4 regions of the Paenibacillus sp. BGI2013 genome follow, and region 2 is predicted to be linked to each of the others. Evidence: riboswitches for the same ligand, from Rfam matches in the RefSeq annotation. Region 2 holds a riboswitch; each other region holds the start of a gene.
What was found. Region 2 has a riboswitch for thiamine pyrophosphate ahead of CXK86_RS10600 (thiamine phosphate synthase). Riboswitches for the same ligand answer to the same signal wherever they lie in the genome.
Positions count from the first base shown of each region.

Region 1: linked by a shared signal. The riboswitch ahead of thiC (phosphomethylpyrimidine synthase ThiC) and the one ahead of CXK86_RS10600 (thiamine phosphate synthase) in region 2 are both predicted to bind thiamine pyrophosphate.
Region 3: linked by a shared signal. The riboswitch ahead of CXK86_RS23165 (ABC transporter ATP-binding protein) and the one ahead of CXK86_RS10600 (thiamine phosphate synthase) in region 2 are both predicted to bind thiamine pyrophosphate.
Region 4: linked by a shared signal. The riboswitch ahead of CXK86_RS27255 (ABC transporter substrate-binding protein) and the one ahead of CXK86_RS10600 (thiamine phosphate synthase) in region 2 are both predicted to bind thiamine pyrophosphate.

Region 1 is NZ_PJFA01000023.1:53,422-56,563, forward strand. Features, by position in the region: gene CXK86_RS30590 (alpha/beta hydrolase) at 1-20, opposite strand, end outside; gene CXK86_RS30595 (IclR family transcriptional regulator) at 380-1,123, shown strand; TPP riboswitch at 1,273-1,386, shown strand; gene thiC (phosphomethylpyrimidine synthase ThiC) at 1,805-3,142, shown strand, end outside.
Region 2 is NZ_PJFA01000003.1:719,435-722,576, reverse strand. Features, by position in the region: gene thiS (sulfur carrier protein ThiS) at 1-161, opposite strand, end outside; gene thiO (glycine oxidase ThiO) at 158-1,330, opposite strand; gene CXK86_RS10600 (thiamine phosphate synthase) at 1,348-2,010, opposite strand; TPP riboswitch at 2,236-2,345, opposite strand; gene CXK86_RS10595 (ABC-F family ATP-binding cassette domain-containing protein) at 2,421-3,142, opposite strand, start outside.
Region 3 is NZ_PJFA01000011.1:10,360-13,501, forward strand. Features, by position in the region: gene CXK86_RS23160 (ABC transporter permease) at 1-598, opposite strand, end outside; gene CXK86_RS23165 (ABC transporter ATP-binding protein) at 585-1,352, opposite strand; TPP riboswitch at 1,510-1,612, opposite strand; gene CXK86_RS23170 (radical SAM/SPASM domain-containing protein) at 1,830-2,705, shown strand; gene CXK86_RS23175 (pectate lyase) at 3,054-3,142, shown strand, end outside.
Region 4 is NZ_PJFA01000015.1:148,422-151,563, reverse strand. Features, by position in the region: gene CXK86_RS27265 (VOC family protein) at 1-140, shown strand, start outside; gene CXK86_RS27260 (NAD-dependent epimerase/dehydratase family protein) at 158-913, shown strand; TPP riboswitch at 1,057-1,169, shown strand; gene CXK86_RS27255 (ABC transporter substrate-binding protein) at 1,391-2,431, shown strand; gene CXK86_RS27250 (thiamine-binding protein) at 2,686-2,976, shown strand; gene CXK86_RS27245 (ABC transporter permease) at 2,976-3,142, shown strand, end outside.

The DNA of each region.
Region 1 (3,142 bases), on a different contig from region 2:
CTCTGGGATGATTGATACATGAATGCCCCTCCTTTGAAGTTCAGTTGAAGATAACAACGACATGAAAAGAGAATTGCGTCGATTTCAGAGCCTGCTTCAGAGCGATATCTTAATGTAATATATCTTTATCGTATGTTCCAATATAGTCAAAGTCAATTGATTGAGGGCATTTGTTACGCAATTGTTATATAGTTCTTAAGATATATGGGTAACATTACCTTAGTGTGTAAATTACAGGGGATTAAGTCTTATAAAAAGGGAAAATTTACACGTTGGCCTATTTTGATTTTGGCTCTTTTTGGTTTACAGATGAGACCGTTTCTCATATAATTTATGTAACCAAGTTTCATGTGATGAAACATGAGGAGGGCATTATGCCATGGAAGATCGCAAGTTAACCGTCCGGGCTGTGGAACGGGCGCTGGATATATTATTATGTTTTACCACACGCAGTGATCTGGGACTCACCGAAATTGCCAGCCAGATCGGCCTGCACAAAAGTACAGTCCACCGTTTGATGGCTACGCTGGAGGATCGAGGGTTCGTGATCCGCGATGCAGCAACAGAGAAGTACCGACTTGGCATCCGAATCTGGGAGCTGTCAGCTCATATGTCCCGCAGTGATGATCCCGCTATTCTGCTGTTGCCTGCGATGGAGCGACTGAGAGATCGATTGGGGGAGACCGTGAGTCTGTACCTGCGTGATGGGAGTGAACGGATTCGTATTCAGGCGGTGCAAAGTGATCAGGCGATCCGCCGAGTTGCTCCCGTTGGTGTTAGACTCCCGCTGTCTGTGGGGGCTTCCAGCAAAGTCCTGATGGCGTTTGCCACGGACGAGGATCGTGAAGAACTGATGAACGGGCCGGAATGGCCGGTGTTTATTGATCCCGCGGTGTATTTGGCGCAGATGGGAGATATCCGGGATAACGGATATGCGACGAGTTATGAGGAACGTGAGCCGGGAGCTGCCGCGGTATCGGTACCGATTATGGATCGCAGAGGCAATATTGCAGCCGCACTCTCGGTCTCAGGGCCTGTCAGCCGACTCTCACAGGAGACATTGCATGAATACGCACCTGTGTTGAAGGATGCTGCTACGCAAATGGGGCTCATGTTATCCTGATGTTGAGGTAAGTTTTTTCTCCAATAGAGTTTGATCATTTGGAATATAAAGGTTGTTTTTATGTTCCGGTTGCGCTACTCTGTAATGGACGGCCCAACGGGGCCAGCTTCATTGAATATGAACAGCGGCTTATGTAAGCCGCAACTTATTAACGTTACTGGGGGAGTCCGAATTGTCCGGACTGAGACGGAATCGCATGAGATTCCGGACCCTTTGCACCTGATCTGGATCATACCAGCGTAGGGAAGTAATCGGCGATATGACCACAACCACCACATGATGTGACCCTTGTAGGGCTCCGTTAAGGAGCTGCATAAAGGTGCATTATTGGTGATGGACATAAAAGTCGGTTCCTTCGGGGACCGGCTTTTTTATATACAGGGAACGGGCGATATAGCGCATACTCCATCGACTTCTTTTTCAATACCTGCGAAAGTGGGCTTGGATGAGGAGGGAAGTCACCATAGATCCATGATCTGTGCTGCCTTCCGGTCTGTTGTGAACTGTACATAAATTATGTCTCCCCTGGTCTGGTGTAGGATCGCTCTTTCTTCTCTGCATTGCGCATGATTTGGGACAGGTACGTAAGTGAGCTAATGACTATTCCAACCAAACAAGCGACGAACACTGAGGAGGAGACAAGCGAACATGAGTACAGGAAATCAAATGGGACAACAAGCGATGGAACGGGAACATAACGATCAGCAGGTGGAAAAGGAAACAAGCGCGGCCGGACGGGTTCAGCCTTTTCCGGGCAGCCGCAAAGTCTACATTCAGGGCTCACGGCCGGACATTGCTGTACCGGAACGTGAGATAGCCCTTCATGACACGAATACTCCCCAAGGGGTGGAGCATAACGAACCGCTGCGTGTCTATGATACGAGCGGCCCCATGACCGATCCCGCATTTCATGCGGATATCCGCGCAGGTTTGCCAGCCCTGCGCACCCGCTGGATCACAGAGCGTGGCGATGTTGAAGCTTATCAGGGTCGTACGGTTAAACCGGAGGATAACGGACTGAAGCCCGGAGGGAAGAGAGCTGGCGCTGAAGAGTACCCCGGATTACGAGGCAAACCGCTGCGGGCACAGCCAGGACGTTGTGTGACTCAGATGCATTACGCGAGGCAGGGAGTCATTACGGCAGAGATGGAATTCGCCGCCATTCGTGAAGGCGTGGAACCGGAATTTGTAAGGCAGGAGCTGGCGAGTGGACGGGCCATCCTGCCGTCCAACATCAATCACCCGGAGAGTGAGCCGATGTTGATTGGTCGTCATTTTCATGTGAAGATCAATGCCAATATAGGCAACTCTTCTGTATCTTCCTCCATCGAGGAAGAGGTGGAGAAGATGACTTGGGCGGTACGCTGGGGATCGGATACCGTGATGGATCTATCCACAGGCAAAAACATCCATACCACCCGGGAATGGATCATCCGTAATTCACCTGTGCCGATTGGTACGGTGCCGCTGTATCAGGCGCTGGAGAAGGTGAATGGCGAAGCGGAAGCGCTGACCTGGGAGTTGTACCGTGACACACTCATTGAGCAGGCAGAGCAGGGCGTGGACTACTTTACGATTCATGCAGGTGTACTGCTGCGTTATATCCCCATGACCGCCAAGCGAATGACAGGCATTGTGTCTCGGGGCGGTTCCATTATGGCAGCATGGTGTCTGGCGCATCATCAGGAGAATTTTTTGTATACCCATTTTGAAGAAATCTGTGAGATTATGAAAAGGTATGATGTAGCGTTTTCGCTGGGAGATGGACTTCGTCCAGGCAGTATCTACGATGCCAATGACGAGGCTCAGATGGCGGAACTGGCTACGCTCGGGGAACTGACGCAGATTGCGTGGAAGCACGATGTGCAGGTGATGATCGAAGGTCCTGGGCATGTGCCGATGCATAAGATCAAGGAGAATGTGGACTTGCAGATGGAGATCTGTAAAGAGGCACCGTTCTATACGTTGGGGCCGCTGACGACCGACATTGCCCCGGGTTACGATCACATCACATCCGCC
Region 2 (3,142 bases):
TCTCTTAATGCCGTCGTTTCATGATACTCACGCGTTAAAATATGCTTGTTCAGCTCTACAACTACAGTCTTGACTTGCAAATCAAAAGATTGGAGTAATTTATCCACACGATTCAATCTGTCTTCAATCTCCATCCGTTGACCATTAACGATGATATTCACTGCACCACTCCCTTTCTGTTCAATCGCTCAGGGCTCAGCGCCTCAATTCCGAGTTCTTCTGAGCTTTTGCCAGCGAGCAACTCAGCGATAAGCCTACCTGTTATCGCACTAAGCAAGATACCGTTGCGGTAATGTCCAAAGGCGGCAAACAACCCGGGTATACTCTTGCAAGCACCTATATAAGGCAGTCCATCGGGAGTTGCCGGTCTTACGCCTGCCCACGCTCGTATAAATTGTGCTTCCTTCATCCCAGGCACCCAGTGGGTAGCCGCTGTTAGCAGCTTCTGAACACCCTGTACAGAAACGTTCAAATCCGTTCTGCCTGGCAGACTGGTTGCCCCAAGCCAAACCTCTCCATTGGCTTTGGGAACAATATAGATATCCTCTGCATACACCGTTCTATCAGGTCTGTACCCTGCATGTTCATCTGAGAACTGAACGGCGGCTATTTCACCTTTTACCGACCACACAGGCAAGCTCAGATTCACATGTCTCATCAACTCTTCACTCTGTAATCCAGCCGCTATAATGACATGTTTGCATTTCATCTCACCGATCGATGTGGTGATCCCCTGCACACCGTGTTCGTTTGCTTGCACACGTATATCCTGTATGTCCTCCATAACCCGTGCTCCCAATGCTTGAGCGGATTCAGCATATGCCTTCGTTAGATGGACAGGAAGAATCTCACTCTCGTAAGGTCTGTAGTAGGCTCCATACGTATCTCTGTTAAGCCATGATGCCTCCTGTTGCACAACGGAACGGTCCCACCACACCTCATCAGCAGAAGCAGACAACGCAGACTTCCGATTGTTCTTATAGCTACTTAATTCACTGTATGAACGAAAAGGAGTTAGGAATCCCTGGCGTTGCAGGCCAGTCTCTACCTCACTGAGTGTAGCCATTAGCTCCTGTTGCTCGATAAGTAACTGTCTACTCTGCCTGGCGAGCTTAGCCATCAAAGGATGAGCAAAATCCTCACTGTCTGCTGCCAGCATCCCAGCCGCTGCGCAAGAAGTCCCTCCTGCAATCGCCGAACGCTCCAGTAACAGCACATCCTGTCCACGGGAAGCAAGTTCATACGCAATGGCACATCCAACAACGCCTCCGCCTACAATAATCGTTTCTGCATGAATTTTATCCGGTCTAGCAGTAATGATCTCTTTCATCATCTCATCTCCTTGATTCAGCGGCTCAGACTTTCTGTAGCAACGATAGCCTGCCTTAATAATGCAGCAGCCCGATCCGGGGAATCGCTCGCCCACACATTCGAGATCACAGCGACTCCCTGTGCGCCTGCAGAAAGAATAGCGTGAATGTTTCCCGGTTCGATGCCCCCAATCGCCATGACAGGAATGGAGACACCAGAGCACACTTCAGCCAGAGCATATAATCCTCTTGGTTCAAGATCAGGCTTACTGTTGGTTGAGTAGACATGCCCGAAGAAAAGGTAATCGGCTCCCCGTTCTTCAGCGATTTTTGCCTCATCGATTGAATGAACAGATACACCCAGACGAATTCGCTGGACATTGCTTATAACAGCAGGGTTGTAGTTACGTATAGCCTCTTGCCCCCAATGTACACCGCCATAGATGTCATTCTGTGGTGGCAGTTCTGAACCATTGATAACGATGCGACAAGATGGAACGCCAACACCACGCAGACTTTCAGCCCAACCGATCTTTTGTTGCCACGAGAGTTGTTTCTCTCGTATATGGATGTAGTCCACCCATGGCCAAACGTCCTTTGCAGCTTTTACAAAAGATGCTTGATTCCCTACACCCGTAGATACAACATGCAGTTCAAATGATCCGTGTACACGTTCATGAGAAATTACCGTACTTTTCATCTCCTTCCATACGTGAATGCTATGAAAACACAAAAAAGCCACTCCCGTAGGGGAGTGGCTGCGTATTAATTATAGGACCAGATGACTGACTGATACATACAGTTCATTTCGTGCAATAAAGCTATAGACCTTATAGCCATAACGTTATACACGCAACTGCATGTTTCAATTTACTAAGCAAGACGGTTGAATTCTTTCGATTGCCGTTTGCTCACGTCATTCACTGAAACGCGCTCGCCACTTCCCTACGCTGGTATGATCCAGATCAGGTGCAAAGGGTCCGGAATCGCATTCTTCCATCTCAGCCGCATCGTGCGGCCCCCCTAGTGTTCATATGAAGTTGTAGCCTATATTACCATAGACGGATTTTTTTGTCACCGTTCATTTCTGCTGAACGTTGCTTGAATCGTCTAGTTTTTCTCAGACCATTCTTCGACATTCCATGTTTTGGTGACCCAACCCTCGTAGAAATCAGGTTCATGAGATACAAGTATCACTGTTCCCTTGAATTCTTGCAACGCACGCTGCAACTCAGCTTTGGCCGTTACATCCAGATGGTTCGTCGGCTCATCGAATAGAATCCAGTTGCTTTCACGCATCAAGAGTTTGCATAAACGAACCTTCGCTTGTTCTCCACCACTCAGCATGTTAAGCGGACGGGTAATGTGCTCATTTTTCAACCCACAGCGAGCGAGATGACCCCGGACTTCATTCTGGGTCAAATGTGAAAACTCATTCCAGACATCCTCAATCGGCGTGATATTTCCAGCACGGACTTCCTGCTCAAAATAGGCCGTTTCGAGATAATCTCCCAAGAAAGTCTTTCCACTGAGTGGAGATATTTTTCCCAGGATGGTTTTCAACAGCGTCGATTTACCCACACCATTACAACCTACGATGGCAATTTTCTCACCACGTTCAATTGTCATTGTCATCTTAGGCAGCAAAGGATACGTATATCCAATTTCAAAATCAATGCCCTCAAAGACCGTTTTGCTGCTCGCACGGGCATCCTTGAATTTGAACGTTGGTTTAGCTGCTTCATCTGGACGATCAATACGTTCAATTCTGTCCAGCTGTTTCTCCCGGCTCTTCGCTCGACCTGAAGTTGAAGCACGTGCCTTGTTACGCT
Region 3 (3,142 bases), on a different contig from region 2:
TCTTTAGCCCGGAGAAAAAAGAAGGAAGTGCCAGCGGAACCTGGAGTTTGCAAAAAATATCCCACTTGCTGGCGCCCATGGTGAGCAGCAGTTCACGCTGCTCTGGATCGCCTTGGCGGAGTCCATCGTAGGTACTGACCACAATGGGAAAGAATGCGATTAAGAACACCACGGCGACTTTGCTCCACAACGTGTAACCAAACCACAGGATAAATACGGGGGACAAGGCAATCAGCGGGATGGTCTGACTGATCACGATGAAGGGATACAAGGCTTTTTCAATCGATCGGTTCATATGCATGCCTGTTGCTAGCGTAATTCCAGTCACTATGGACAAGACAAAACCAACAACAACCTCCATAAAGGTAGCAGGCAAATGGATGGTCAACAGCAGACGACGATGCTCAACCAGTGAGCCTATGATGGCCGTGGGTGCAGGAATGATGAAGGAGGGCACCCATCCCATACGCACGATCACTTCCCAGATCGCCAGTAATAAGAACATGAGCATAATAAACAAACCATATTGGGAAAACGACCTAGAGAGCCACTTCGAACACCACGCCCAGACGCTGACCTCAGCTCTATCGCTTTGCATGCAATTGTTCCTCCAGTTGTTGTCTCATCTGCACGAGAGCCGGTTCGTAGATCATGTTCGAATGCCTTGGGCGTGGTAAAGGAACCGTCATCTCACGCAACTGCTGACCTTGCCCCCCTGGAGTTAACAGAATGATACGGTCACTTAACAGCAGGGCTTCTTCGATGTCATGTGTAATGAACAGCACGGTTTGGCCAATGCCCTCCCAAAGCTCCAGCAACCAGCGATGCATTTCTCGTTTGGTTAAGGCGTCGAGTGCACCGAAGGGTTCATCCAGCAACATGAGCTGCCCGCCTGTAAGCAAGGTACGAAGAAATGCCACCCGCTGCCGCATGCCGCCGGATAACTCATCCGGGTAGGCCTGTTCATAACCCGACAGGCCGAACCTTGCCAACCCAGCTAGGATGTTTGCCCGTAACTTGTCCTTGTCTTGTCGGCCTGGTGCCAGCTCGGCAGGCACCATGCAGTTCTCCATGACGGTACGCCAGGATAACAGCAGATCTTTCTGCGGCATATAGGCGACTCGTCCGAGTCGTTGTCCTTGCGGTACATCAGCTATATCGATGATGCCAACGGTTGGCTCATGCAAGCCTGCGAGCAGCTTGAAGAGCGTGCTTTTACCTGATCCGCTGGAGCCGATGAGCGAGACAAATTCTCCTTGTTGAACCTGAAGCGACACATTGGAGAGCACAGGGGAATCCTTTTTTCCGGGAAAAGCAAAGCTTACGTTGTGAATGGTTACATGGTTATCCATCTGATCCTCCCCCCCTTGATGTCAGACTGCTGGAATAACAACGGCATCCTGTCTCTGCAAAAGAAACAAAAAAGACCCACCCATTTCCGGAGAAATGAGTGGGTCTGTAAGTTAAATCCGCAATTTATCTTCACATACATGAAAAAAATCCGCTTACTAAAAGGCCGCTCCACTTCCCTCCGCTGGTATGATCCAGATCAGGTTCAAAGGGTCCGAATAGTCATATTCGTCTCAGCCGCAAGGCTCCCCTAGTGCAAAAGTTCAAGATATGCAGTTGTGTGTTCAGCATATATCACTTGAACATGAACTGTAAAGAGGCAGCATGATGGATTTCTTGAGATGAGCGTGGAGTCAGACCGGAACAACTGAACAATTTACCTGGGCTCCCTAACCCGATATAATAGTGGTGGCGCATATTGGCCGGATCACAAATGCAGGCGGGATTGTTCTCCCTCCGAAGCAGAATGGGGACCCGAGTTGAAAACGTTCAAAAAAGTATATATTGAGATCACGAGTATCTGCAATCTGACATGCAGCTTCTGTCCGCAGACACAGCGTGCCAAAGGATTCATTGACCCTGAAGTCTTCAACAATATACTGGATCAAGTTAAACCACACACCAATCATATTTATCTACATGTCAAAGGCGAACCCTTGTTGCATCCCAAAATAGATCTGTTGCTCGATTCCGCACATGAAAAGGGACTCAAGGTGAACATTACAACGAATGGTACACTGCTGCCCAAGACTCAGCATAAATTGCTTGGCAAACCGGCGCTGCGGCAGATGAATTTCTCCCTGCACAGCTTCGATGGGCATGAAGGTTCAACAGATCGTGACGGATACCTGCGTCATATTTTGTCCTTTGTACACGAGGCCGTTAAGCACAATGTCATCATCTCATTCCGACTTTGGAATCTGACGCAGGATAACTTCACAAATGCTCAGATGAATCGAAATCGGGAGACCCTTGAAGTATTGGAACGTGAGTTCAATCTGGACTTCCGCATTGAGGAAAAAGTAGTTCCAGGCAGCGGGGTCAAAATTGCCCCGAATGTATACCTGAATCAGGACCATGAGTTCCAGTGGCCAAGTCTGGATGCACCTGAAGATGACGGCAAAGGCTTCTGCCATGCATTGCGTGGTCAGGCAGCTGTGCTTGTAGATGGAACGGTGGTTCCATGCTGTCTCGATGGCGAGGGTGTCATTAACCTCGGTAATGTGCACGAGAAGTCATTCTCGGAGATTATTGAGGGAGAGCGAGCGAACAATCTGGTATATGGCTTCTCCAAGCGGGAAGCTGTGGAAGAGTTGTGTAGAAAGTGCGGTTATCGTCAGAGATTCGGAGCCTGATATCATATATCAGCAAACCGGAAGCCATTCAAGATCACACATTTGGAGACAAATGCAGTGGTCTTTCTTTGTTATCGGGGATTAAGTGAGGGGTATATACGTTACAAATGAGCATACCTGAGGTTGATATCAGCATATTGCTTGAGGGACCTGATATGCAAAAAATGCCGATATGACAGGGATTGTGCGTTGTCATGATATATCTGATCTAATGATTATTCTAGTTACCTTCCTTATTTGGTAGGATTAGGTTGTAGATCGAACAGAGGTGCACCTCTGACGATCTTTCAGGACAAGCTCAGCCTTGTACAATACTAAAAAACAAGAGAATAAGGGAGGAATAAAGTTATGAAAAAAATGTTGACGTTGTTACTGTCTGCTGGTTTGGTTGCTTCTATATTTGGTGCAGTTCCGGCTGCGGCTGCGCCTACGGTTGT
Region 4 (3,142 bases), on a different contig from region 2:
ATCTTGATTCTGAGTACAAACGCATTCAATCCACCGAAGCCGAATTTATCGACGGAGAGATTATCACACTGCCTAACGGTTACCGCTATTTCTTCATCTATGGACCTGAAAAGGAATGGATTGAGTTCTTCCAGCGCTAAGAAATGGAGCTGATTTCATGAACATTTTAATTACCGGCGCAGCCGGAAAAATTGGACGTGACTTGTCCCAATACTTGTCAGATACATTTCACCTGCGACTAACGGATTTGAATATCTACAGACTGCATACGTATCAAGGGACAGGCCATGAGATCATGACACTGGATGTGACAGACCCCGAAGCCTGTCAGCATGCTTGCGAAGGCATGGATGTGGTTGTACATCTGGCGGGAGATCCTTCCCCGCATGCCGGATTTTATGAATCGTTGTTGGACATCAATATCAAAGGCACATTTAATGTATTCCGTGCAGCCAAAGACCAAGGTGTACGAAGAGTCATTCTGGCAAGCAGTGCACAGACGATTGAGGGGTATCCCATTGATGCTCAGGTCTATCCGGACATGCCGACACGCCCACGGAATTTGTACGGGGTTAGCAAATGTTTTGGAGAATCGCTCGCTTCCTATTTTGCGTATACCGAAGGTTTACAAAGTGTAGCAATACGTATAGGTGCATATGATGATTTTCAACCGGACGGACCCGTGCTGGAGGCAAGGGATATGAGCGCGTATATTAGTCCGGCTGACTTGTGTGATTTGATGTTCAAAGCAATTACAACTACCGATCTGGAACCCTTCACCATACTGCATGGGATCTCGAATAATCGGTTTAAACGATTAAATCTGGAAACCACTCAGAAACAGGTAGGTTATGACCCAAAATCCGATGCTTTTGCACTCAGTCAGATTGCCTTATATGATTCCCCACGATAATTATTGAAAATAACACATCCAAACAGGCTGTTATACATATGTATAACGGCCTGTTTATAACTTATACGTGTCCCTATCCAGTTCATGACTGGACAGGTCCTACCCTCTGGCCTATAATTACACCTAGTAATGCCCGTAACTTCATAGTTTCCCAGGGGAGTCGGAATTGGCCGGCTGAGAGTGTATCCCACCAAGATACTAACCCTTAGACCTGATCTGGATCATGCCAGCGTAGGAATCGGAGTATATCGAAATGGCACAGCCCTATGGCTGAACGCCACCTCTCTAACGCCTGCACGCGTCCCGGAATACGGGACGCTTTTTTAATGTTCTTTTATATAGCCAGAGAGCTAAAAAAAGTGACGTTATCCAGATCTCAACTGGTATAAATCTGTCGATTTATGCAAGATGATTGGATATGAAGCCAAGGAGTACCCCGTGCCAATCGGCCGGACATACCGAAGGAGAGAACCACAGATGAAATGGCGTAAAACGATGGGATTGTTGCTCTTATGCGTGCTTATGGTGACTGTAGCCGCATGTGGTGGCAAAGAAGCTGCCCCAGCTGGGCAGAACGGCAACACAAATACGGAAAGCAGCAACGAAGGTGACACTGCCGCCCTGAAAGATATTAAAGTGGTGCTCGACTGGACACCAAATACGAATCATACAGGCCTGTATGCAGCTGTAGATCAAGGTTTTTATAAAGCCGAAGGCTTGAACGTGGAGATTGTACAACCAGGTGCCGGTGGCGCAGATACAATGGTTGCCTCAAATGAAGTACCGTTTGGCGTAAGTTATCAGGAGAGTGTAACTCAAGCCCGCACACAGGGTGTTCCACTCGTCTCCATCGCAGCAGTTATTCAGCATAATACATCCGGGTTCGCTGCTCCGGCGGATCGGAATATCAAGTCACCGAAAGATTTTGAAGGTAAAACCTATGGCGGTTGGGGTTCCCCAGTCGAAGAAGCCGTGATGCAATCCATTATGGAAGGCGACGGAGCCGATGTATCCAAAGTGAAAAACATTAATATGGGTGACGCCGACTTTTTCACCGCAGTAAAACGGGACATTGATTTTGCATGGATTTTCTACGCCTGGACGGGGATTGAAGCCGAACTGCGCGGGGAACCGATCGACATGTTATATGTGAAGGATTATTCAGATGCACTGGATTATTACACGCCTGTCCTCGTAACAAACGAGCAAACGATCCAAAACGACCCTGAGTTGGTGAAAGCATTCCTGAAAGCCACCTCCGAAGGGTATCAATACGCAATTGATCATCCCGAAAACGCAGCCAACATTCTGATCAAGGCCGTACCGGATCTGGATAAGGAATTGGTGCTGGCAAGCCAGAAGTGGCTTAGTCCCAAGTACACAGATGACGCCCCGCGCTGGGGAGAACAAAAACAGGAAGTCTGGCAGAACTACACCGACTGGATGTTTAGCAAAAAACTGCTTGATGAACAGATCGATGTGAGCAAGGCATATACAAACGCGTTTTTACCCCAATAAAAATTGCTTAAGTTTAACTTTTTTACACAAGAACGAAGAGTGCAGAACCCATCTGAAGAAGCGAAGCGCTCACCTAAAAGCTTTCTGAAAGAAAGCTGCATCGGAAGCATACGCTATCCCCGGATTTCCTCCATTGGAATTCATTAAAGAAATCCGGGGATAACAGTGATCGGAAGAGGGTACTGCAATCGGAGTGATAAGTGTAAACCTGGTTCAATTCATGCAATTTATCACGAAAGGAGCCGTGATCTCTCATGGCAAGCACACTACTTAGTATTCAGGTTATCCCGAAAACGCCAAATGGCGAGAACTCTTATCCTTATGTAGATCGCGCCATTGAAGTTATTCAGCAATCCGGCCTGAAATATCAGGTGAACGCGCTCGACACCACGATGGAGGGGGAACTGGAGGAACTGCTGGAAGTTGTACGTAAGATGCACGAGGTACTTGTGGAGACTGGCAGCCCAAGCATCATCTCCCAGATCAAAATCGCCCATAGCCCTGCTGGCTTCAGCATGGATACCCTGACGGAGAAATACCGCTAATGCCTGCCTATTTTAAAAGTGTATGGCCGCCCTTTGTGGCGGTTATTCTCTTTATAGCGATATGGCAGGGAGCCGTCTCCCTCTTCCATATTGAGAAATGGATGCTGCCTGCACCGTCCGATATCGCCCGCGAAGCGGCAACCCAGGCCGAACGGCTTGGCATGCA